3 regions of the Nocardioides sp. Leaf285 genome follow, and region 3 is predicted to be linked to each of the others. Evidence: riboswitches for the same ligand, from Rfam matches in the RefSeq annotation. Region 3 holds a riboswitch; each other region holds the start of a gene.
The links. Region 3 has a riboswitch for thiamine pyrophosphate ahead of ASF47_RS15400 (thiamine ABC transporter substrate-binding protein). Riboswitches for the same ligand answer to the same signal wherever they lie in the genome.
Positions count from the first base shown of each region.

Region 1 (5,393 bases), on a different contig from region 3:
ACGATCTCGGCCCACTCGATGCCGGTCTCGGCGCCGAGCGCGGCGATGTCGAGCAGGTGCTGACCGATCTGCTCGGGCGTGGCGAGGTCGGTCTTGGTGGCGATGGCGACCTTGGTCGTGCGACGCACCTTGGCCATCTCGGCGACGATGAAACGGTCCCCGGGCCCGATCTTCTCGTTGGCGGGGAAGCAGACGGCGACGACGTCGACCTCGGCCAGCGTGGTCTTGACCAGGTCGTTGAGCCGCTCGCCGAGCAGAGTGCGGGGGCGGTGCAGCCCCGGGGTGTCGACCAGCACGAGCTGAGAGTCGGGGCGGTGCACGATGCCACGCACCACCGTGCGGGTGGTCTGGGGCTTGGAGGAGGTGATGACCACCTTCGAGCCCACCAGCGCGTTGGTCAGCGTGGACTTGCCGGCGTTGGGCCGGCCCACGAAGGAGGCGAAGCCGCTGCGGAAGCCGGCGCTCCCGTCGGCGCCGCCGCCCGCGCGGTGGTCGTCGAGGCGCTCGCCGGACGTGCGGCCCGACCTGCTGCCGGGGGTCGTGGGGGTCTCACTCATGTCGCGCCTCGTCATAGTCGGCCCAGATCTGCTCGTCGGTCTTGCCCGCTGCCTTGCCGGCCCGCCAGATGGGGCCGGGGTCGACAGCGCGCGGCTGACGGGTGGCGCCTCCGCGCCAGTAGCCCATCACGTCGTAGGCCGTGCTGGGCAGCGACCGCTCGCGCATCAGGTGCTTGCGGATCGCCCGCATCTGCGAGGACTCCCCCGCCATCCAGAAGTATCCCTCGTCGGCGGGCCAGTCCAGCTCCTCGACGACCTCGGCCAGCCGGGAGCGGCCCTCGCCGGGCTGCGGCAGCCAGGTCACGTCGGGGCCCTCGGGCAGGTAGCCGGTCGGCACCTCGGGCACCTCGACCCAGATCCGGGTCGGCACCGCGGCCCTCGCGCCGTCGGCCCGGGTGGTCGTCTGGGCGATGCGGGCCATGGCCGGCAGGGCGGTGAGGTCGCCGACCAGCATCAGCCAGGCCGCTCCCGCCGGCATGGCGAAGGAGCCCTTGGGCTCGGTGACCGTCACGGTCTCCCCCACCAGCTCCTCGGCCGGCCGGGCCGCCCACTCGGCGACCAGGCCGACGTCGTGCACGACGACGTCGAGCACGAGCTCGGTGCCGTCCCAGGAGCGCACCGTGTAGTAGCGGCTCTGGAACTGGCCCGGCACCACGAGGCCCACCCACTCGTCGGGCACCCCGGTCGAGACGAACCCGGCCAGACCGGGCCCGCCGAGGACCAGGCGCACGAGGTGGTCGCTGCGCTGCTCGCGACGCAGCACCACGGCGGCGTACTGCTGGGCGCGGGTGCTCACCGGACGAGGTTAGTCACCAGGTGGGCCGCAGCGGCAATCCGTCGGAGCCGTCCTCGCCGGTGCGCACCGCGAGCACCTGGTGCAGCTGGATCTCGTTGCGCTCGAAGCCGAGCCGCGAGCCGGCCATGTAGAGCCCCCACACCCGGGCCGTGCCCTCGCCGACCTCGGCCACGCACTCGTCCCAGTGCTCGACGAGGTTGGCGCACCAGTCGCGCAGGGTCATCGCGTAGTGGCGGCGCAGGTTCTCCTCGTGCACGACCTCCAGCCCCGCGTCCTGGGCGGTGGCGATGATCGTGCCCGACCCGGTGAGCTCGCCGTCGGGGAAGACGTAGCGGTCGATGAACGCCCCGGTCTCGGTGACCGCGTTGTCGTGGCGGGTGATGCAGTGGTTGAGCAGCCGGCCCTCGGGGCGCAGCCGCTCGCGCAGGAAGGAGAAGTACGCCGGGTAGTTGCGCACGCCGACGTGCTCGAGCAGGCCGATCGAGCTGACCGCGTCGAAGTCGGTCTCGAGCACCTCGCGGTAGTCGCTGTGGCGCACCTCGGCGAGGTCGCCCAGGCCGTCGCGGTCGATGGCCTCCTTGGCCCACGACGCCTGCTCGCGCGACAGCGTCACGCCGAGCGCCTTCACGCCGTACTCCCGCGCGGCGTGGCGCACCATGCCTCCCCAGCCACAGCCCACGTCGAGCAGGCGCTGTCCCGGCTTGAGGTCGAGCTTGCGGCACACGAGGTCGAACTTCTCGGCCTGCGCCTCCTCCAGCGAGGCGTCGGCGTCGGGGTAGACGGCGCAGGTGTAGGCCATCGAGGGGCCCAGCACGTGGCGGTAGAAGGCGTTGGAGACGTCGTAGTGGTGGCTGATGACCTCGGCGTCGCGCGTCAGGGAGTGGCGCAGGCCCTCCACGGCGCGTCGCCAGCGCGGCAGGTGCTCCTGCGGCGGGGGCGGCGGCGGCTTGAGGTGCCCCAGGCCGAGCCCGCGCACGAGGGTCACGAGCTCGCCGGGGGTGGGCTTGCGGAAGCGCAGGTGGTTCTGCAGGAGCCGCATGACGGCGTAGGGGTCGCCGGGGTGCACGCCGTGCACGACCAGGTCGCCGGAGACGTAGGCGCGCGCCATGCCCAGGTCGCCGGGCGCGGTGAGCAGGTACGACAGCCCGCGCGGGGTGCGCAGCTCGAGGCCGAGCTCGGCGTCGGGCGGGCCCGCGACGGAGCCGTCGTAGGCCCGGAACCGCACCGGCATGCCGTCGCGCAGCAGGGTCTCGACCGCCTGGCCGATGGTGAGGGTGGATGTCGTGGGGCCGGTCACTGCCTGCGCACCGCCTTGTCGTAGAGGTGGGTGAGTCTGTCGTCGGGGTCGACGCGGGCCTTGACGGCGGCCAGGTGCGCCCCGTCGTAGAGCCGGTCGAAGGTCTCGCGGTCGTAGAAGGCCTCGGAGTAGAGGGACTTGTGCCCGCCGAGGCGGTGCACCTCGGCCTCGATGGCGCGGTTGGTCGGGCCGTCGTCGGCGTCGTCGCCGACGTGCACGGTGCCCCAGAAGCCGACGTTGACGTAGGTCTCGCCCGGCTCGAGGGGGTAGGTGGGCCAGCGCCCGCCGCCGCTGGTGCCGCGGGAGACCAGCGGGCACAGCCACACCGGGCGCATGCCGACCTCGTCGTCGAACCACGCCAGGAAGTCGGGCAGCCGCTCGACGGGCACCTCGACGTCCTGCACCACCCGCTCGCGGCGCGGTCGGCCCGCGCGGGCGTCGAGGCGGTCGACCAGGCCGAGGCGCTGGTCGAGGCCGACGAGGCGGTGGTAGACGTCGGAGCGACGCCAGCGCCGCGGCCACAGGCGTCGCACGACGGGGCGCTGCACCCCGAAGGCCCCCGAGCACCAGAACCAGTCGGTGTCCCAGCGCCAGAGGTAGTCCTCGGTGGTCAGCACGTCGTGCTCGCGCTGCTGCAGGGAGCGGTAGAAGACCTGCTGGCCGGTGTAGTCCGACGCGGGCCCGCCGGGTCGGTCGGTGAAGGTGGCCAGCGTGAGGTAGAGCTCGTCGGGGGAGAACGCGACCCCGTCGAGGCCGTCGACACGCACCCCGTCGTGCTCCCCCGACCCGACCACGGCCGCGATCCCCGCCGCCAGCTCCTTCGCGTTGGCGAAGCGCACGTGGCGCAGGGCCACGAAGGACGGCACCGCGACCAGCGAGATCCGCAGCCGCGTGGCGTAGCCCAGCGAGCCGTAGGAGTTGGGGAAGGTGTCGAAGAGGTCCTCGCCGGGTCGGGTCGTGACGATCTCGCCGGCGCCGGTGAGCACGTCCATCTCCAGCACCGACTCGTGGGGCAGCCCGTGGCGGAAGCTCGTCGACTCCACGCCCAGCCCGGTGACCGCGCCACCGAGGGTGATGGTGCGCAGCTGCGGCACCACCTCGGGCACGAGCCCGTGGGCCAGCGTGGCCGCCACCAGGTCCTCGTAGGTGCACATGCCCTGCACCTCGGCGGTGCGCCGCCCGGGGTCGACCTCGATCACGCCGGTCAGGCCCGACACGTCGAGGCCCGGCGACGTGGTCGCGGCGCGGGGCCGGAACAGGTTCGAGGTGCGCTTGGCCAGCCGCACGGGGGCGTCGGGCGCCAGCTCCGCGTACGACGTCAACAGGCGGGCGACCGCCTCCTCATGCTGTCTCCAAGCACCGCTCTCAGCCACTCGCCGCACGTTACTCCCGGGTCGTGTCGCCCAGGTGTCGGGTCCGTGTCGCCCCCCGTCGTACGGTGGCGGACGACACGGGGTGCCCGCCGACGCGGGCTGAGAGCAGACCCGTCGAACCTGATCTAGCTCGCACTAGCGAAGGGATGTCGCCGTGGACCAGCCACGCCCGATCCAGCCGGACCCGACCCGGCCCGACCCGATCCGGCCCGACCCCGCCCGGTGGCGCCCCGGCGGCGTCATGCTGGTCGCCGACACCGGTGCCTGCCGGCCGCGGGGCGTGGTGGCCACGGTGGCCGCCGCCCTCGACGGCGGGATGCGCTGGGTGCAGCTGCGCGCCAAGACCGAGCCGGACGGCGAAGTGCTCGAGCTGCTGGGCGAGGTGGCCGAGCTGTGCCGCGACCGGGCGCGCCTGGTGGTCGACGACCGCGTCGACGTGCTGCTCGCCGCGCGGGCCCGCGGCCTCGCGGTCGACGGCGTGCACGTGGGCCGGCGCGACCTGCCCGTCGACCTCGTACGCCGCCTCGTCGGCCCCGACGCGCTGGTCGGGCTGACCACCCCCACCCCGGCGCTGGCCGCCCGCGCGGGCGACCTGCCGCCCGGCACGGTCGACTACCTCGGGGTCGGCGCCTACCGCGCGAGCACCACCAAGGCCGACCACCCGCCGGTGACCGGCGCGACCGGCCTCGCCGCCGTCGTGGCCGCGGCCGGGCGGCTGCCCTGCGTGGCGATCGGTGGCATCGTCGCGGGCGACCTCGCCGCGGTGCGGGGTGCGGGCGCGGCGGGGGCCGCCGTCGTCGCGGCCGTCTGCGCCGCCCCCGACCCGCGCCTCGCCGCCGCGGCCCTCGTCACCGCCTGGGGCGCCCCGTGAGCCGCCCCGTCACCACCGCGGGGCGCCGGGCACGACCGGACCTGCGCGCCAGGGACCTGCCCCGCGTGCTCAGCATCGCCGGGAGCGACCCCAGCGGCGGCGCCGGCGTGCAGGCCGACCTCAAGAGCATCGCCGCCCACGGCGGCTACGGCATGGCCGCCCTCAGCGCCCTCACCGCGCAGAACACCCACGGGGTGCGCGCCGTGCACGTGCCCCCGCCGTCCTTCCTGCGCGCCCAGCTCGACGCGGTCTCCGACGACATCGTCGTCGACGCGGTCAAGGTGGGCATGCTGGCCCGCGCCGACGTGGTAGGCGAGGTCGCGGCGTGGCTCGGGCGGACGGCGCCGCCGCTGGTGGTGCTCGACCCCGTGATGGTCTCCACCAGCGGCCACCGCCTCCTCGACGCCGACGCCGAGGCCGCGGTGCGCGACCTGTGCGCCGGCGCCGACCTGCTGACGCCCAACCTCGCCGAGCTGGCGGTGCTGGTCGACCGGCCCGC
Region 1 covers NZ_LMNH01000003.1:813,063-818,455, reverse strand. The annotation lists gene era (GTPase Era) at 1-557, opposite strand, end outside; gene ASF47_RS12145 (siderophore-interacting protein) at 550-1,353, opposite strand; gene ASF47_RS12140 (class I SAM-dependent methyltransferase) at 1,367-2,650, opposite strand; gene ASF47_RS12135 (FAD-binding oxidoreductase) at 2,647-4,023, opposite strand; TPP riboswitch at 4,092-4,187, shown strand; gene thiE (thiamine phosphate synthase) at 4,178-4,894, shown strand; gene thiD (bifunctional hydroxymethylpyrimidine kinase/phosphomethylpyrimidine kinase) at 4,891-5,393, shown strand, end outside.
Region 1: linked by a shared signal. The riboswitch ahead of thiE (thiamine phosphate synthase) and the one ahead of ASF47_RS15400 (thiamine ABC transporter substrate-binding protein) in region 3 are both predicted to bind thiamine pyrophosphate.

Region 2 (5,393 bases), on a different contig from region 3:
TCACGGCCACCCCGTGGGCGCCGGCGGCGAGTGCGGCGGCCACGTCGTCGCGGCCGATCCCGCCGAGGGCGAGCACCGGCACGCCGGCGTCCGCTGCCTCGGCGTACGCGGTCCGCGGCAGCGGCGGGAGGTGGCCGGGCTTGCTCGGCGAGACGCCGAAGGGCGACAGCACGACGTACGCCGCGCCCTCGGCCGCCGCCGTGCGGACCTCCCCCACCGCGTGGCAGGAGCGGCCCATGACCGGGCCGGCCGCCGACGCCGCCCAGCGGTCGGGTCGCTGGTGGGCGGCCAGGTGCACGCCGTGGGCGGCGGGGTCCGGCAGCCGCGAGGAGATCACCACCAGGCCGGGCAGCCGGGCGAGGGCGGCCAGCAGCGCGTGGCGCGCACGCGGGTCCAGGTCGGGCTCGCGCACGACCACCGCGCGCAGGCCGGCCTCCACGCACTCCGCGACGGTGCCCACCAGGCTCCGGCCCAGGCTCAGCTGGGAGCGGTCGGTGAGCAGCAGCAGGCGCGGCGGTCCGCCGGGTCCGGGCCACGGCGAGGGGCGGGTCGGCCGGGCGCTCACGCCCCTGCCCCGATCCGGCCCTCGACGGGGCTGGAGGCCCGGGCCCTGCGCCGGCGGGGCACCCGCCCGGCGTGCCGCGCGGCGTGACCGGCCTCGACGGCCAGCCGCAGGGCGCGCGCCATGCGCACGGGGTCCTCGGCGCGGGTCACGGCGGTCGCGGCGAGGACGGCGTCGCAGCCCAGCTCGAGCGCGAGCGCGGCGTCGCTGGCGGTGCCGACGCCCGCGTCGAGCACGACCGGCACGTCGACGGCGGCGACCAGGGCCTCGATGGCACGAGGGTTGAGCACGCCCAGTCCCGAGCCGATGGGCGAGCCCAGCGGCATCACCGCGGCGCAGCCGAGGTCGGCCAGCCGGCGCGCCACGACGGCGTCGTCGGTGGTGTAGGGCAGCACGGTGAAGCCGGAGCGCACCAGCGTCCCGGCGGCCTCGAGCAGCTCGACGGGGTCGGGCATCAGCGTGGCCTCGTCGCCGACGACCTCGAGCTTGACCCAGTCGGTGCCGAGCGCCTCGCGGGCCAGCTCCGCGGTGAGCACGGCCTCGCGGGCGGTGGTGCAGCCGGCGGTGTTGGGCAGCACCCGCACGCCGGCGCGGTCGAGCACGTCGAGCACCCCGCCGGGGCCCCGGGCGCCGGAGCGCCGCATGCTCACCGTGACCAGGCCGGGGCGGGCGGCCGCCAGCACGGCGGGCAGCAGCGCCACCGAGGGCAGACCGCCGGTGCCGAGCAGGAGCCGGGAGGCGAGCGCGACGCCACCGACTACGAGGTCGTCGTCGGTGCTCATCCGCCCTGCACCGCCGTCACGACCTCGACCACGTCGCCGTCGGCGAGGCGCCGGTCCGCCAGCTGCGCACGGGGCACGACGACGCCGTTGAGGGCGACCGCGCAGCCGCGCCCGGCGCCGGTGGGGGCCAGCAGCTCGGCCAGCGTGGTGGTGTCGTCGAGGCTGCGCGCCTCGCCGTTGAGCACGACGTGGGTCATGGGCGGTCTCCGTCCGGGTGGAGGTGTGCTGGGGCGGTCGGGTGGGGGTGTGCTGGGGCGGTCGGGTGGGGGTGTGCTGGGGCGGTCGGGTGGCGGTGCGGTGGCGCGGGCGGCGGATCGAGGCGGCGCCGATCGAGGCGGCGCGGGTCGAGGCGGCGCGGGTCGAGGGCGGGCTCGACGTGGCCGTGGTCGAGGTGGTCGGCCACCAGCGCGGCCACGAGCGGGGCGAGCAGCACGCCGTGGCGGAAGAGACCGACGGCCAGCACGGTGTCGCCGTCGGTGCCCGTGTCGCCGTCGGCGCCCGTGTCGCTGTCGGTGCCCGTGTCGCGGGCTCCCGGCGTCTCGCGCCCGCCGGTGCCCGTGTCGTGGCCGCCGTCGGCCCGACCCGCGGACCAGCGCGGCCCGGCCGGCCCCACGAGCGGCAGGTTGTCGGCCGTGGCCGGACGGTCGCGGGCGGTCGCCTCGAGCAGCTCGGCGCGGTCGAGCCCGGGCAGCAGCCGGCAGGCGGCCTCGAGCAGGCGGCGCACCCCGCCGGCGGTGACCACCGGGGGCGCGTCGTGCTCCTCGCTGGTCGCGCCGACGACCACCTCGCCGTCGGCGCGGGGCACGACGTAGACGGGCTCGCCGTGGACCCACCCGCGCACGGTGCGCTCGGGCGGGTCGTCGCTGCGCAGCCGCAGGACCTCCCCGCGCACGCCGCGCACCAGTCCGGTCGCGGCGATCCCGGTCGCGACCACCGTGCGGTCGACCGGGGCCCCCGACGGGGCCGGGAGGAGGCGGGCGCGGTGCCGGTCGAGCAGGGCGGCCACGACCTCGCGCGGGGCGACGCTGCCCTCGTCGGGCAGCAGGGCGGCTCCGGCGACGCCGGCGCCGAGACGCGGCTCGAGGCTGCGGGCGGCCCGTCCGCCCACGACGTCGACGGGCCGGCCCAGGCGGGCCAGCAGCGCGGCCTGGCGCTCGACCAGCTGGAGGTCGGCGTCGTCACGACCGACGAGGAGCGTGCCGCCCGGGCGCAGCGCGACACCCCAGCGGCGGGCGGCGGCCGGCCACAGCGCGAGGCTGCGCAGGCCCAGGTCGAGCAGCGCCTCCTCGCCGTGCCACACCTCGGCGGTGGGCGCGAGCATCCCCGCGGCGGCGTAGGACGCACCGCCACCGGGGGCCGGGTCGACGACCTCGACCTCGTGGCCGCGCCGCACCAGCTCGTCGGCGCAGGCCAGGCCGACGACCCCCGCGCCGAGCACCCGCACGCGCACGGGTCAGCCCCTCCGGGCCGAGCGGGGCGGAGCCCCGGCGCACCCCCTCGTCGGGGGACTCGACGGAGCGCTCGACGGCGGGCTCGGACGACGGGTGGTGGGACGTGACGACAGCACGGCTGCTCCTCGCTTCCTTCGCCGGCATGACCCGGATCAGGTTCGACGGTCGGAGCGGCTCAGCTCCCTCTCAGCTCGCTGCCGCGAGCTCCCGTGGTGGACGCCGTCGACCGTAGCAGCCGCTCCGGGCGCATTCCAGGGGTCGACCGCGGAGCGGGGTCCTGCCCCACGGGGGCGCGCCCAGGCGTAGCCTTGCGGCCCGTGGCCAGCGAACCCGACTTCCGGTACTCCGACCTCCTCCCCACCGGCAAGGACGACACGCCCTACCGGTTGGTGACCGACGAGGGGGTCTCCACCTTCGAGGCCGGCGGGCGCACCTTCCTCCAGGTCGAGCCGGAGGCGATCCGGCGGCTGACCGCCGAGGCGATGCACGACATCAGCCACTACCTGCGCCCGGCCCACCTGGCCCAGCTGCGGAAGATCATCGACGACCCCGAGGCCTCCGGCAACGACCGCTTCGTGGCGCTCGACCTGCTCAAGAACGTCAACATCTCCGCCGGCGGCGTCCTGCCGATGTGCCAGGACACCGGCACCGCCATCGTCATGGGCAAGAAGTCCGAGGGCGTGCTCACCGGCGCCGACGACGGCGAGGCGATCAGCCGGGGCGTCTTCGACGCCTACACCCGGCTCAACCTGCGCTACTCCCAGCTGGCCCCGCTGACCACCTACGAGGAGAAGAACACCGGCAGCAACCTGCCGGCCCAGATCGAGCTCTACTCCACGCCCGCCGCCGACGGCTCGCCGGAGTACAAGTTCCTCTTCATGGCCAAGGGCGGTGGGTCGGCCAACAAGTCGTTCCTCTTCCAGGAGACCAAGGCGATCCTCAACCCGAAGCGGATGCTGGAGTTCCTCGACGAGAAGATCCGCTCCCTCGGCACCGCCGCGTGCCCGCCGTACCACCTCGCCGTGGTCATCGGCGGCACGAGCGCAGAGTTCGCGCTCAAGACCGCCAAGTACGCCTCGGCGCACTACCTCGACAACCTGCCCACCGAGGGCTCGATGAGCGCCCACGGCTTCCGCGACCTCGAGCTGGAGGAGCAGGTCTTCGAGCTGACCCAGTCCTTCGGGATCGGCGCGCAGTTCGGCGGCAAGTACTTCTGCCACGACGTGCGGGTCGTGCGCCTGCCGCGCCACGGCGCCTCGTGCCCGGTCGCGATCGCCGTCTCCTGCTCGGCCGACCGCCAGGCGCTGGGCAAGATCACCGCCGAGGGCGTCTTCCTCGAGCAGCTGGAGACCGACCCCGCGCAGTACCTCCCCGAGCCGGAGGTGCAGGACCTCGTCGGCGCCGGCGACGTCGTGCGCATCGACCTGACCCGCCCGATGGACGAGATCCTCGCCGAGCTCACCCGCCACCCGGTCAAGACCCGCCTCTCGCTCACCGGCCCGCTGGTGGTCGCCCGCGACATCGCGCACGCCAAGATCCAGGAGCGCCTCGACGCCGGCGAGGAGATGCCGCAGTACCTCCAGGACCACCCGGTCTACTACGCCGGCCCGGCCAAGACCCCCGACGGCATGGCGTCCGGCTCCTTCGGCCCCACCACCGCCGGGCGGATGGACTCCTACGTGCGGTCCTTCCAGGCCGCCGGCGGCTCGAAGGTGATGCTGGCCAAGGGCAACCGCTCGAAGCAGGTCACCGAGTCGTGCGAGGCCCACGGCGGCTTCTACCTCGGCTCCATCGGCGGACCCGCCGCCCGGCTGGCCCAGGACTGCATCACCTCGGTGGAGGTGCTGGAGTACGCCGAGCTCGGCATGGAGGCGGTGTGGAAGATCGAGGTCGAGGACTTCCCGGCCTTCATCGTCGTCGACGACAAGGGCAACGACTTCTTCACCGACCCCTCCGGCGCCGTCACCGTGCCGCTGAGCGCGCTGGGCGCCGGCCTGCGGGTGCGCTCGCAGGAGTAGCCCTCCCCCGCGACGCACGACGCCCCCGCACCGGTCCGGTGCGGGGGCGTCGTGCGTCGCGGGGTCCGGTCAGGTACGTCGGGCGCCGGCGTTGGGGTTGGCGTTGGGCCCCGCAGGACCCTCGTCGACGGATCCGCTCTCGGCGTCGGGGGCGCCGGCGACGGCCTGGTCGGGCATGATCGGGTCGCCCGCGTCCTCGAGGTTGCCGACCTCGGAGAGCTGGCCGTCCTGGTCGCCGGGACCGGGGCGCTCGTGGGCGTTGTCCTTCTCCGCGGCGCGCTCCGGGTCGTGCTCGGTGTAGAGCTTCGAGCCGGCGGCGTCGGGCTTCGGCGTCGCGTGCTGGGATCCCTGGCCGGTGCCGGCCTCGTGGTCGCTCATCGGTCCTCCTCGCGGTCGGCGGGTCCGACCGTCTCGAACGTACTGCGCCGCCGGCCCGGCCCCGAGCCCACCGGGGGTCCCGGGGCCGATCCGGTCCCAAAGGGTGGGCGGGTCGGGTGGGCCGGTCAGGCCGCGACGGGCTCGCGGCGCGCTCCCCGGCCGGCGAGCACGTGGTCGAGGGCGAGTCGCCCCGGCACGACGC
Region 2 covers NZ_LMNH01000001.1:230,177-235,569, reverse strand. The annotation lists gene ASF47_RS01215 (thiamine phosphate synthase) at 1-565, opposite strand, end outside; gene ASF47_RS01210 (thiazole synthase) at 562-1,344, opposite strand; gene thiS (sulfur carrier protein ThiS) at 1,341-1,541, opposite strand; gene ASF47_RS01200 (FAD-dependent oxidoreductase) at 1,538-2,794, opposite strand; TPP riboswitch at 2,907-3,016, opposite strand; gene ASF47_RS01195 (fumarate hydratase) at 3,113-4,813, shown strand; gene ASF47_RS01190 (hypothetical protein) at 4,883-5,191, opposite strand; gene ASF47_RS21525 (DoxX family protein) at 5,317-5,393, opposite strand, start outside.
Region 2: linked by a shared signal. The riboswitch ahead of ASF47_RS01200 (FAD-dependent oxidoreductase) and the one ahead of ASF47_RS15400 (thiamine ABC transporter substrate-binding protein) in region 3 are both predicted to bind thiamine pyrophosphate.

Region 3 (5,393 bases):
CCGGCGACCGCCCCGCCCCGCCCCCGGTGGTCGAGGAGGGAGCGTCAGCGACCGTCTCGAAACCCCCGCGGCCCCCACCACCCCCGCAGGCCACGCCGGGACCTCTCAGCCGCGCCGTCGCATCGGCACGTGGGGGATGCCGTCCTCCAGGAACTCCGGCCCGTCGACGGCGAAGCCGAAGCCGGCGTACCAGCCCGCCAGCGGCGCCTGGGCGTCGAGCACGACGTCACGGCGCACCGCGCTCCCGGTCTCGGCCCCGGTCTCGCTCCCGGTCCCGGCCCCGTCGCACAGCGCCACGCACGCCTCCATCAGCGCACCGCTGAGCCCTCGCCCGCGCCCCGCGGGATGCAGCACGACCCGGCCGATGCGCCACGTGGCGCCGTCGTCGAGCACCCGGGCGTAGCCCAGCACCGGCACCTCGTCGGGTCGCTCGGGGTCGGGGAGCACGACGTGGCGGGTGCCGGGCTCGGTGTCACGGCCGTCGAGGTCGGGGTAGGGGCAGGCCTGCTCGACCACGAAGACCTCCTGCCTCAGCCGCCACGCGGCGTAGGCGACCGCCGGCGCGAGCCCCGCGAAGTTGCTCGACCACACCACCGGGCCGCCCGCCGAACCGCCCGCCGAACGGCTCACCGGGCCGCTCACCGGGCCGACCCCCGCAGGAAGGCCTCGACGGTGCGCCGGGCCCGACGTGCCTCGGGGATGAGCGGCAGGATCGGGTAGACGTGGATGAGGTCGGACTCCTCGACGTAGGTGAGGTCCCACCCGGCCTCGGCGGCCCGCCGCGCCAGCAGCCGTACGCCGGGGACGAGCAGGTCGCGCGTGCCGCAGAGCACGAGCGCCGGCGGCAGGCCGGCGAGGTCGCCCAGCGCCGGGGAGACCTCGGGGCGGGCCAGGTCGTCGGGGGAGCCGGCCCACCACGCGGCGTAGGCGTGCAGTTTGGACTCGAAGAGCCACGGGTCGCGCGCCGCGAACCACCGCGTCGCGGGCGTGGAGGTGGTGAGGTCGACCCAGGGCGAGAGCAGCAGCAGCCGCTCCAGCGACCCCGCCGGGTCGAGACCGCGGTCGCGCACGCTCTGGGCCACGGCCAGCGCGATGCCGCCGCCGGCGGAGTCGCCGCCCAGCAGCACCGGGCCGTGGGCGCAGGCGCGCGCGACGACGTCGACGAGCCGGTCGTGGGAGTCGGCCCAGGTGCTGCCCGGGGCCAGCGGGTAGTCGGGCAGCACCACCCGCACCCCGAGCCGGCGGGCGAGCGCGGCGGCGTAGCGCACGTGGAAGGGGTCGATGCCGGCGACGTAGGCGCCGCCGTGCATCCACACCAGGGTCCGCTCGGGCTCGACCCCGCGTGGGGCGAGCACGTGCACGTCGAAGCCGGCGGAGGAGTCGGTGACCAGGGTGAAGCGCCGCGCGAAGCCGGGCACCAGCCCCGTCGCCAGCCCGGGCGCGCGGCGTGCCTGCCCCTCGAGCACGCGCTCGCGCTCCTCGGGCAGCGAGCTCAGCTCGCCGGCCCGGCGCAGTCGGGGGATGAGGGTCGCGAGGAGCTGGTGGCGGAGGCTCGGCACGCCGGAAGCCTCTCAGACCCCGCCAGCCGCACCCACCGGGCGGGCGCCGGGTGGCCACGGCCCGGCGGCCGACCGTGCCGGAGCGGCCGGCGACCTACACTGGCCGCAGAAGACAGGGGAGCACGACCGGCCACCGGTGGCGTGCTGAGAGTGCGGACGACGAGTCGCGTCGTACCGCAGACCCTCCGAACCTGCTCCGGTTAGCACCGGCGAAGGGAGTCCACATGAGGCGTGCGCGCGCACTCACCGTCCTGACCACCGCGGTGGTCCTCGGCCTCACCCCGGCCTGCTCGCTGGTCGGCACCGGCGACGACGACCCGACCGCCGGTGACGCGGGCGGTGCGGGCCCCTCCTCCACCGACGCCGGCGGCACCGAGGGGGCCACCGGCGACGGCAGCGAGGTCGTGCTGGTCACCCACGAGTCGTTCTTCCTGCCCACGAAGGTCGAGCGTGCCTTCGAGCGGCAGTCGGGCTACGACCTGGTGGTCCGCGCCTCCGGTGACGCCGGCAGCCTGACCAACAAGCTGGTCCTGACCCAGGACTCCCCGACCGGCGACGTGGCCTTCGGCGTGGACAACACCTTCGCCTCCCGCGCCCTGGAGGAGGGCGTCTTCGCCCCCTACTCCTTCGAGACCCCCGCCGGGGTCTCCGACTACGCGGTGCCCGGCGACGACGACGGGGCGCTGACCGCGGTCGACAACGGCAACGTGTGCGTCAACGTCGACGAGACGTGGTTCGCCGAGCGCGACCTCGAGCCGCCGGCCTCGCTCGACGACCTCACCGACCCCGCCTACCGCGACCTGCTCGTGGTGCCCGGGGCCACGACCAGCTCCCCGGGCCTGGCCTTCCTGCTGGCCACGATCGCGGAGTACGGCGAGGACTGGCCCGACTACTGGGCCGACCTCATGGACAACGGCGCCAAGCTCGTCGACGGCTGGTCGGACGCCTACCAGACCGACTTCACCCAGGGCGGCGGCTCCGGCGACCGCCCGGTCGTCGTCTCCTACGACTCCTCCCCGGCCTTCACCCTCGCCGACGACGGCTCGTCGACCACCCGGGCGCTGCTCGACACCTGCTTCCAGCAGGTCGAGTACGTCGGGGTCCTGGCGGGCGCGGAGAACGTGGCCGGGGCCGAGGCGCTGGTGCGCTTCATGACCGGGCCGGAGGTGCAGGCCGCGCTGCCGGAGTCGATGTACGTCTTCCCGGTCGTCGAGGGCACCGAGCTGCCGGCCGACTGGGCGCAGCACGCCGAGCGCCCCACCGACCCCTACGAGGTCGACCCCGCCGAGATCGCCACCGAGCGCGCCACGTGGCTGCAGGAGTGGACGGACGTCGTCACCCGGTGAGGCGTGGGCTGACCCTGCTGGCGCTCGCGGCGCTGCCGGTGGCGGTGCTGGCGGTCTTCTTCGTGCTGCCGGTGAGCGGCATGCTCGCGCGGGGCTTCGTCGTCGACGGCGTGCTCGACCCGGGCGCCGTGCTCGAGGTGCTGGGCCGCGAGCGGGTGCACCGGGTGCTGTGGTTCACCGTCTGGTCGGCGACGGTGGCCACGGCGCTGTCGGTGCTGCTGGGCCTTCCGGCCGCCTTCGCCCTGCACCGCCTCGACTTCCCGCTGCGCCGGGTGGTGCGCGCCGCTCTGCTCGTGCCCTTCGTGCTGCCGACCGTGGTCGTCGGCATCGCCTTCCGCCAGCTGCTGGGCGAGGCGGGCCCGCTGGCCTTCCTCGGCCTCGACGGCAGCCCGGTGGCGATCGTGGCGGGCCTGGTCTTCTTCAACGTCGCCGTGGTCATCCGCGGCGTGGGCGCGGCGTGGGAGTCGCTCGACCCGCGCCCGGGCGAGGCGGCCGCGGCGCTGGGTGCGAGCCCGCTGCAGGTGCTGCGCACCGTGACGCTGCCGGCGCTGCGCCCGGCGATCGTGTCGTCGGCCAGCGTGGTCTTCCTCTTCTGCGCCACCGCCTTCGGCGTCGTGCTGACCCTGGGCGGCCTGCGCTACTCCTCGGTGGAGACCGAGATCTACCTGCTCACCACCAACCTGCTCGACCTCCAGGCGGCCGCGGCCCTGTCGATCCTCCAGCTCGTGGCGGTCACCGCGCTGCTGCTGGTGGCCGCGCGGCTGCGGGCGGTGCCCGATCCGACGCTGGCGCGCGTCGTGCCCCGCCCGCGCCGCCCCCGCCGAGGCGACCTCCCCCAGCTGGGCGCCACCGCGCTGCTGCTCGTGGTGGTCGCCGCGCCCGTGGCGGTGCTGGTGAGCGGCTCGCTGCGCGTCGACGACGCCTGGAGCCTGGGCAACTACCGCGCCCTGCGCACCCCCGGCGAGGGCGGCGCCCTGCTGGTGCCGGTGACCGACGCGCTGCTCACCTCGCTGCGCACCGCGGTCGACGCGACCTGGATGTCGCTGACCCTGGGCCTGCTGGTGGCCGTCGTGGTCACCCGGGGCTCCCGCGGGCGGGCCGAGCGGCGGGTGCGCGCGGCCCTCGACGGCTTCTTCATGCTGCCCCTGGGCGTCTCGGCGGTGACGCTCGGCTTCGGCTTCCTCATCACCCTCGACTCCCCGCCGCTCGACCTGCGCGACTCCCCGCTGCTGGTGCCGGTGGCCCAGGCGCTGGTGGCGCTGCCGCTGGTGGTGCGCACGATCGCCCCCGTGCTCGGCGGCGTCGACGACCGGCAGCGCCAGGCGGCCGCCTCGCTGGGCGCCGGGGCCTGGCGCACCGTGCTCACCGTCGACCTGCCGGTGGTGTGGCGCCCCCTGCTGGCCGCCGCCGGCTTCGCCTTCGCGGTGTCGCTGGGGGAGTTCGGGGCCACCTCCTTCCTCGCGCGCGAGGAGTCCCCGACCCTGCCGGTGGTCATCTACCGCCTCATCGGCAGCCCCGGGGCGATGAACTACGGCATGGCCCTGGCCGCCTCCGTGGTGCTGGCCGCGGCCACCGCCGGTGTGATGCTGGCCGTCGAGCGGCTGCGCGTGCCGTCGCTGGGGGCCCTGTGACCGGCCCTGTGACCGGCCCCGTGACCGGCCCCGTGACCGGCCCGACGACAGGAGGAGCGCGATGCTCGCGCTGAGCGACGTCTCGGTGTCCTACGACGGCCGCCCGGCCGTCAGCGGGGTCGACCTCGACCTCCCCGACGGCCAGGTGCTCGCCGTGCTGGGCCCCTCGGGGTGCGGCAAGTCGACGCTGCTGCGCGCGGTGGCCGGCCTCGAGCCCGCGACGGGCCGGATCGCGTGGGACGGCGACGACCTGGCCCGCGTGCCGACCCACAGGCGGGGCTTCGCGCTGATGTTCCAGGACGGGCAGCTCTTCGGCCACCTCACCGTCGGGCGCAACGTGGGCTACGCCCTGCGCCTGCGCCGCCGCTCGCGCTCCGGGGCCCGCGAGGAGGCCCGCCGCGTCGAGGAGTTGCTGGAGCTGGTCGGGCTCACCGGCTACGCCGACCGGCTGCCCGGCACGCTGTCGGGCGGCGAGCGCCAGCGGGTGGCGCTGGCCCGCTCGCTGGCCGTCGAGCCCCGGCTGCTGCTGCTCGACGAGCCGCTCTCGGCCCTCGACGCCGGGCTGCGCGAGCGGCTGGCCGTGGAGCTGCGCGACATCCTCCGCCGCGCCGGCACGACCGCGCTGATGGTGACCCACGACCACGAGGAGGCCTTCACCGTGGCCGACCGGCTCGCGGTGATGCGGGCGGGTCGCCTGGTGCAGCACGGCGACATCGGCGAGGTGTGGCGCCACCCCGTCGACGAGGCCACCGCCCTCTTCCTGGGCTACGCCCGCGTCCTGCACGGCCCCGCGGCCGACCGGGTGCTGGCGGCGGCCGGCCGGCCCGTCGCCGCGGGCGGGGCCGCGGCGGTCGCCG
Region 3 covers NZ_LMNH01000004.1:227,140-232,532, reverse strand. The annotation lists gene ASF47_RS15410 (GNAT family N-acetyltransferase) at 106-630, opposite strand; gene ASF47_RS15405 (alpha/beta hydrolase) at 639-1,559, opposite strand; TPP riboswitch at 1,664-1,794, shown strand; gene ASF47_RS15400 (thiamine ABC transporter substrate-binding protein) at 1,784-2,905, shown strand; gene ASF47_RS15395 (ABC transporter permease) at 2,902-4,536, shown strand; gene ASF47_RS15390 (ABC transporter ATP-binding protein) at 4,598-5,393, shown strand, end outside.